2 regions of the Marinomonas sp. 63XJN7_7_ISO-PGPR-S23-202 genome follow, and region 2 is predicted to be linked to the other one. Evidence: riboswitches for the same ligand, from Rfam matches in the RefSeq annotation. Region 2 holds a riboswitch; the other holds the start of a gene.
The links. Region 2 has a riboswitch for thiamine pyrophosphate ahead of thiC (phosphomethylpyrimidine synthase ThiC). Riboswitches for the same ligand answer to the same signal wherever they lie in the genome.
Positions count from the first base shown of each region.

Region 1: linked by a shared signal. The riboswitch ahead of thiB (thiamine ABC transporter substrate binding subunit) and the one ahead of thiC (phosphomethylpyrimidine synthase ThiC) in region 2 are both predicted to bind thiamine pyrophosphate.

Region 1 covers NZ_CM149677.1:3,901,396-3,905,825, forward strand. The annotation lists gene thiP (thiamine/thiamine pyrophosphate ABC transporter permease) at 1-900, opposite strand, end outside; gene thiB (thiamine ABC transporter substrate binding subunit) at 900-1,901, opposite strand; TPP riboswitch at 1,951-2,063, opposite strand; gene AC0VYG_RS18115 (3-deoxy-D-manno-octulosonic acid transferase) at 2,086-3,312, opposite strand; gene msbA (lipid A export permease/ATP-binding protein MsbA) at 3,315-4,430, opposite strand, start outside.
Region 2 covers NZ_CM149677.1:2,863,702-2,868,131, forward strand. The annotation lists gene thiC (phosphomethylpyrimidine synthase ThiC) at 1-1,763, opposite strand, end outside; TPP riboswitch at 1,948-2,052, opposite strand; gene AC0VYG_RS13285 (IclR family transcriptional regulator) at 2,219-3,052, shown strand; gene AC0VYG_RS13290 (dihydrodipicolinate synthase family protein) at 3,085-4,005, shown strand; gene AC0VYG_RS13295 (Nramp family divalent metal transporter) at 4,106-4,430, shown strand, end outside.

The DNA of each region.
Region 1 (4,430 bases), 1.0 Mb from region 2:
AATCACTAAAAAGACCGCTAACGCCATGGCCAGACTATCCCCGGACCGAGCCACAATACTGTCTTTTAAAGGGTATAGACGAGCGTCTAGTAAGCTGACATCTTGCTGGTTCGCTGGGGCAAACCGATACACCATTAAAGCAACGAGACTACAAATACTCACCTGCAACAAAGACAGAAAACTCGCCTTATTAAGATCAAAGTCGAACCTTAATGCCTGATAAATAGCCACTTCTAACGTACTTGATTTCGGACCGCCCCCTAGACTTAATACCACCGAAAAACTCGAAAAGCACAACATAAAAATCAAGACAAATGCACCCGGCAAGGCTTTTTTAATATAACTCCACTCGATTAAGCGAAACGCCGTCCAGCGAGAAAACCCAAGCTGAGACGCTAACCGCCATTGACCAGACGGTACCAGCCCATAACTTTGCAATAACAAGCGAACCGCCAATGGCATATTAAAAAACACATGGGCCAATAAAATTCCAAGCAACCCATAAAGCGGTGTCTCAACACCAAACAAGGCATGCAACCAACCTGAGTGGCCATACACCACCACGATTCCCAAGATCGCCACGATGGTCGGAACAACCATAGACACAGCAAACAGCTGCAACAACACCCCGCGCGCCCTAAACCGACGATGGGTTAAACAGGAAGCAACGGGCACTGCTATCAATAAGCTCAGTACACTGCTCAGCAGGGCTTGCCAAAGAGAAAAGCGAACAACACGCCAAAGATAGATATTGTGTAAATAACCAGACCAAGACTCGAACTGACTAAAACGCAAAAGAGCTGCCAGACTGGCAGCTCCCACCAACACAAATACCAATAAGCCAAGCAAAGCAGGCGTTAACCGAAACCAAGTAGCGAGATGATAACCCTTTCCAGGCATTAGCGAGTCGTCGCTTCAAGCCATTCGTTGGTCCACTGGGCACGATGGCTGGCCACCTCGGCCGCTGGCAGTGTCAGCACCTTAGTCGGTCGTTGCCTGCTTGCAAAGGCTTTAGGCAACCCTTTGGGCAACTTAATCACTGGCAACATCCAGTTTCCCGTCGCCACCGTCGACTGAAAGCCAGGGGTCAGTATAAATGCCATAAACTCTTTAGCCAATTTAGGGTGTGGCGCATGTTTCATCATCGCCGCGACCTCCACTTGAGGATAGTAACCTTCGCTTGCTGGAGCCGCTTTATACTTAGTCACTCCTTCTTCCATAATGTGGTAGGCAGGAGAAGTGGTGTAGCTCAACACCACATCCCCTTCTCCCTTTAAAAATAAGCTGTAAGCGTCTGACCAGTTCTTAGTCACCGTAACTGTATGTTTTGCCAAGGTCGCCCACGCTTGAGAGGCTTTATCCCCATAAACAGACTTCATCCACAGCAACAACCCTAAACCTGGGGTGCTGGTTCTAGGGTCTTCATAAATCACCCGTAAATGCTGATTATCGACGATGTCTTTTAAACTGGTCGGCGGCGTCTTAAGCTTGTCTGAATTATAAACAAACGCAAAATAGCCATGGTCAAACGGCACAAAAATAGGATTATGCCAACCGCCTGGTAAGGTCACTTTACTGGTATCCACCCCCGACTTGGCTAACAACCCCGTTTTTTCCGCTTTATGCATCAGGTTTAAATCCAGTCCTAACACCACATCAGCATTGGAACTTGATCCTTCCAACTGCACACGCGATAGAATTCCAACGGAGGAATCAACGGAAACAAAATTCAAGGTACAACCGCACTCTTTTTCAAAATTGGCCTTAACTGCTGGACCCGGCCCCCACTTTGAAGCAAAAGAATCATAAGTGTACACATTTAAGGTTTTCGCCGTCGCACTGGCAGATAAAGACGATAGCGCCCCTGCCACCAAAGAGGCTAAAACAAAAGATTTATTCATAATTGTCGCTCCTAAAAAATTGAGCGGCGTACGGGAGGGAAAAGGCAAGCATAACTTGCTATCTCGATTCCTACGCCAGCATGATCTGGATCAGGTTCAATGGGTTAGCGTGAGCCTCTCAGCGTTCATAACAAGATAATGAACACACCCCATGAGATAATGTGTGAGTATTGTAAAGAGTCGTTCAGCGGAAGTCTATTTCTGATAGCACTCGAGTTACCGCGCCTTGATTTTGTTGAGCGAATCGCATCGCGGCTTGGCCAAGACGATGACGCTGGCTCGCTTTTCCAGACAACGATAGCACCACCTCTGCTAACTGGGCTTCATCCTGACAACGAATCGCCCCATTGGCTCGCAACAGCTGTTCGGTAATCTCTGCGAAATTAAACGTATGTGGGCCTACTAAGGTCGCTTTACCCAAAAGCGCAGGCTCTATAGGGTTATGACCACCACGACGAATCAGGCTACCGCCGACAAAAGCCAAATCCGCCGCCTGATAATAGTGCATTAACTCTCCCATGGTATCGCCAATGATCACATTAAAATCGGCCCACTGAGATAACTCAACGCCACTGCGTAACGCCACTTTATCAAACATGCCTTTTGCTAACTCGAAAGTCGCGGCAAAGCGTTCTGGGTGGCGAGGTACAAGCACCAAAAGTGCGCCGGGTATTTTCTCCACCAGCTGTCGATGGACAGTTAATAGGATCTCATCTTCCCCTTGATGGGTACTGCCCGCCACCCAAACAAACGGACTGGTTATCTGAGTTTGCCAATTATCTGCAACAACTGCTTCTGGCACCGTCAAATCAAATTTAATACTGCCAGTAACAATGACCTGTTTTGCTCCTAAGGCCGCAAAGCGATCCGCATCGGCTTGAGCGTGAGCAAGAAACGTATCCGGTAATTGCATCAGGGGACGTGACACCATGGAAAACTTTTCATAACGACGAAACGAGCGCTCACTCATGCGAGCATTCACAATATCAACCTTTATGCCCTTGCGCTTAGCCTGACGTAAGAGATTCGGCCAAAGCTCCGTTTCGACAATCAGCAAATGATGACACTCAAGACGCTTAAGCGCTCGCCTAACACTGCAACGCCAATCCATGGGTAAATATCGATGTTCAGCAAATGGAAAGGTCTTTGCCACTTGTTCCGCCCCGGTTGGCGTCATGGTTGTAATCAGCAAAGGGCGATTGGGATATTTAGCTCGCCATTGCTCCACTAATGGACGAACCGCTAACACCTCGCCAACAGAAGCACAATGAATCCAAAGGTCTGCCTTCACTGAAGGCCAAACACCTAACGCCTCTTTCGCTCGATAGTGGTCATAGCCTTTTTTAAAACGCCGCACTTTAACGAGAATAAGCGGCGTAGCAACCCATAACAATAAGCGATATAGCCACATAATCAGCTCTTATCGTCAGCAGCTTCAACCGCTGGTGAATCATTAAACTGCTGGTTGTGCAACTGTGCATACGCCCCATTCTTCGCTAACAATTCTGCATGGGAGCCTTTTTCGATGACCACCCCCTGATCGATCACGGCGATGATATCGGCATTTTCGATAGTAGAAAGACGATGGGCGATGGCAATGGTGGTTCGATTTTCCATCAATTTATCCAACGCTTGCTGAATCGCGCGTTCTGATTCCGTATCCAATGCCGAGGTAGCTTCATCTAAAATCAGAATAGGCGCATTTTTCAAAATGGCACGGGCAATGGCAATACGCTGACGCTGACCGCCAGACAGTAATACACCATTTTCCCCAATCCTAGTCTTTAAGCCAAACTCCAATTCTTGGATAAAATCCCATGCGTTAGCCGCTTTAGTCGCCTCAATTACTTCTTCTTCTGAAACGCCTTTTAAGCCACCATAAGCAATATTTTCTTGAATCGTGCCGTTAAATAACACCACTTGTTGGTTAACGAGCGCAATGTTTTGACGCAGACTGCTCAAGTCATAATCATTGATATTGACCCCATCAATCAACAACGACTCCCCTTCTACATCATAAAAACGCGGAATCAGGTTTGCCAAGGTGGACTTACCACTGCCTGAGCGTCCGACCAAGGCCAATTTCTTGCCCGCTGGCAAAGATAAGCTCACATCCGTCAACGCATTTTTATCAACACTTGGGTAACGGAATGTCAAACCTCGCCATTCAATGTTCCCCTGCATATGCTCAACCGCTTTTGTTCCTGTGTTCTTCTCACTTTCAATATCTAAGAAAGAGAAGATACTCTGGGCAGCCGCAATACCTTTTTGTAGAATACTGTTCACTGAGGTAAGTTGACGCATCGGACGGCTCAACATACCCGCCGCCCCAATAAAGGCCACAAAATCCCCAGCCGACATACTTGCCGAGATACTGGGATCAAGCGCTAACCAAATCAGCAAAGACAAAGAAACCGCCACAATAAACTGAATAATGGGCACATTAAGCGCTTTGGTCATTTCCATTTTTAACTGTGAGCGACGGTTTTCTTGAGCCGCTTTATAAAAGCGCTCTATTTCATATTCTTT
Region 2 (4,430 bases):
TTGCCAGAAGCTTGCGGCAACGTTTCATCATGGTATGAGCGAGCGGTTTCAGGATCTAATGACAGATTGAACTGATCTTCCCAACGAAATTCAAAGCGCGCTTTTGACAAAGCATTATCGCGAATTTGCGCCCCTGGGTGCCCCTTCGCTAAATCCGCCGCATGGGCAGCAATTTTGTAAGTGATTAAACCTTCTTTCACATCTTCTTTATTTGGTAAGCCAAGGTGTTCTTTTGGTGTGACGTAGCACAGCATGGCACAGCCGTACCAACCAATTTGCGCAGCCCCTATCCCAGAAGTGAAGTGATCATAGCCGGGAGCAATGTCTTGGGTTAATGGTCCTAAGGTGTAAAACGGTGCTTCATGACAATGTTCCAATTGCTCAGTCATATTCTCTTTAATAAGTTGCATTGGAACGTGCCCTGGCCCTTCGATCATTACTTGTACATCGTATTCCCAAGCTATTTTCGTCAGTTCTCCTAAGGTGCGCAGCTCCGACATTTGCGCCTCATCATTGGCGTCCATGATCGACCCAGGACGCAAGCCATCCCCCAATGACAACGCCACATCATAGGCGGCACACAACTCACAAATCTCACGGAAGCGTTCGTACAAGAAGCTCTCTTTATGGTGCGCCAAACACCATTTCGCCATGATGGAACCACCACGAGAGACGATGCCAGTCAGACGTTTCGCGGTCATAGGTACATAGCGTAATAAAACACCTGCATGAATCGTAAAGTAATCCACCCCCTGCTCCGCTTGCTCGATCAAAGTATCGCGAAACACATCCCAGTTCAGATCTTCTGCTACGCCGTCGACTTTTTCTAGGGCTTGATAAATAGGGACAGTACCGATTGGCACGGGAGAGTTACGCAAAATCCATTCACGTGTTTCATGAATGTTTTTGCCCGTCGACAAATCCATCACGGTATCCGCCCCCCAACGTGTCGACCAGACCAACTTTTCTACTTCTTCTTCAATAGAAGACGTCACCGCCGAATTGCCAATATTGGCGTTTACTTTTACTAAGAAGTTACGACCAATAATCATCGGCTCGGATTCAGGGTGATTAATGTTATTAGGAATAATCGCGCGACCTCTTGCCACTTCGTCACGGACAAATTCTGGCGTAATCCGCTTTTGTAAATTAGCACCAAAACTTTGCCCTGGGTGCTGCTTTAATAACAACTCACTTTTGATGGCATCGATATTTTGGTTTTCACGCAAGGCAATGTATTCCATCTCTGGGGTAATGATGCCTTGTCGAGCGTAATGCATTTGCGTCACACATTTACCTTGGCGAGCTTTGCGTACTTTAGGCAATTTTTTAAAACGCAGCTCATCCAGCGCAGCATTTTCTAAACGCGATTGAGCAAACTCAGATGACACACTGGGCAAGATCTCTGTGTCGTTACGTTTTTCAATCCAAGATGCACGCATGGGCGTTAAACCTTTATACACATCGATATTTTCTTGCGGGTCAGCGTATGGACCGGAACAGTCGTAGACGTAAATCGCCTCATTGGGTTCAAACGTTAGATTATTTGGATCAGAGCCAATCGGCGTATCGGTTAGATTGATCTTGCGCATTGGGACACGGATCGAAGCGTCTGATCCCGTGAGATAGATTCGCTCTGAGGCTGGAAAAGGCTTTGCTTGCAATGACTCGATAAAAGATTTCGCCGCTTGACGAGATTCTTCACGAGACTGCTTTTTAGACAGATTCGTTGGCTTCTTGTGTGATTCATTAGTCGTCGACATGAGCACTTCCCTTATTTCAAAAAATGGAGAATTGCTTGTCTGGGGTGCTGTTTTACAGGCAAACGCACTACGGGCGTTAATTGCAAAACATGAATCCTGAGTTTTATTAAAAAAGGATGCTTTAGGTGATATGACCCGCATCGATTCCATAAAAATCAGGAGTTCATTCGATGCAGAAAAGAAAAATGGTGACTTTCTTGTTTCCTACGCGGGTATTAGCCCGATCAGGTTCTGCGGATCCCGCACTTAATTATGCGATCTCAGCCAAATGGCACTCCGACAAGTGATTTTCAGTATACCCCTAGACAATGGATCTTGTAAACGCAAAGGCAATATCCACCCCAACTTCGTTTTTCAGAGCAAAACCCAATGAGATAAGCGTTTTTTTCTTCAATCTTTCGATAATTTCCTATTGACAATAAAAATTTAATGTCCTTATATAGCCAAAGATTGAAATGAAAAAAATTTCGCATTCCGAAAAAGTGGGTTTTATGACTGTCGATTCTAAAAATAAAGTGGGCTCCCTCGCAAAAGGTTTCAAAGTACTGGAATCTTTTACACATGCTTTTGAAGCCCTAACGTTAAGCGAAGTTTGCTCGCGCTCCGGACTGGATTCAGGAACGGTTTTTCGCATTCTTAATACATTGGTCGATCTGGGGTATATAGAAAAGTTAGAAGAAACAAAGCAATTTCATTTAACACTTAAAGTCGCCAATCTCGGGTTTAATGCGATCGGGCGCAGCGATATTCGTGACTTAGCATTACCTATTTTACGCTCATTAGCTAAACGCATTGGAGAAACCGTCAGTTTTGCCACTCTTGAAGGAGCAAACATGGTTTATCTAGAACGGGTACGCGTTGGCTTAGCTCGTCTGGGAGTCGATATTCGTGTCGGATCAGTGATTCCTGCCTACTGCAGCGCGATTGGACAAGCCCTTTTAGCTTTTCTACCTGAGGAAGAATTAGAGCATGTGTTAAACCTTGAGCCGGATTTTCATGAAGTGGTTCCGCTGGATAAAGACGATATACCAGTCATGGAGCAATTAAAATCTATTAAAGCAAAAGGTTATATTTTAAAACGCTCCAGTTTCAACTCTTCATTAACGGTATTAGCACTACCTGTTTTTGACCGAGACCGTTATCCAATTGGGGCAATTAGTGTTGTCGTTCCAAGTATTAGAATATCTGAAGATGAACTCTTCATTAAAGCCTTTGATGGCATGGCTGAAACGTCTGAAAAACTATCAAAGGCAATTAATGTTAGCGGCAGTGCAACATCTGCCATTTAACTAAAAACCCAAAAATAATAAGGAAAATGATCATGAATAATATTGATTTAAGAGGTTTAGTACCCGCACCAGTCACACCTTTCACTCGCGATGGAGAGGTTGACCATAAAGCAATCCATAAACTAGGTGCTTGGTTAGGTAGCTTTGATGGTGTGAAAGGGCTAGTAGTGCTTGGTCACGCTGGTGAAGGCACATTTATGACTTCTGAAGAACAAATGTCTGTTATTAGAAGTTTTGTTGAATCTACTGATGGACGCCTTCCTGTTATTGCTGGTATCACAGGTGAAGGAACCAAAGTGGCTGTAGAGGAAACCAAACGCGCTATATCGGCGGGTGCGTCAGCGGGTCTTGTTTATCCATCTCACGGCTGGTTGCGCTTTGGATTTCAAGAAGGCGCTCCTCAGGATAGATATAAAACGCTTCACGAAGAAACAGGATTACCCTTAATCCTTTTTCAATACCCAGATGTAACAAAAGCGAGCTACAACCTAGATACCTTACTGGAAATCGCTGCTCAGCCCGGTGTTTTCGCAATGAAAAATGGCGTTCGTAATATGCGCCGCTGGGATACAGAAATCCCAATCATTCGTCGTGAAAATCCAGACCTACAAGTACTAACATGCCATGACGAATATCTACTACACACTATGTTTGATGTGGATGGCGCACTAGTGGGTTACGGTGGTCTCACTCCTGAACCACTAATTGAATTGATTGCGGCGGGTAAACGTCAGGATTACAAAGCAGCACGAGCCATTCACGATCGTCTGTTCCCTGTCACCCAAAACGTTTACCACCGCGGCTCCCATATGGAAGGCACGGTTGCTTTAAAAGAAGGCCTCGTTGCACGTGGTATTTTGGAGCACGCAACAGTAAGAAGTCCACTATTACCTCTTCAAGAAGGCGCAAGCGAGGAAATCAAAAAAGCACTTCAATCTGCTGGCTTAATTTAATAAGCAAACAGTTTTCGTACGATAACCAAAATAGCGATGCTGAGCGGGCAAACTTACATCGCTATTCTACTACTCAATAAAAATAATAGTGTGGTATCCCATGAAAATTGAAAACCGTACCCCAAAAGACACTTTGGAGCCTTACCATAATAGCAAAAATGCAGCTAATAAGTACAAAATACTCTTACTTATGGGGCCTGCGTTTGTCGCTGGTGCATGGCGCTTTGGTCCTGGAGCACTCACTTCAGCCGTTCAAGCAGGTAGCCTTTATGGCTATCAACTACTTTGGGTCATCGTTTTATCGGGCATTCTTATGTTCTTTTTTAACGACATGGCCGTTCGAATAGGACTATCAACAAAAGGTGTCTCGTTAGTTGATACAATAAAAAGCAAAATTGGTCATCCTGTCGGTATTTTGGCAGGCT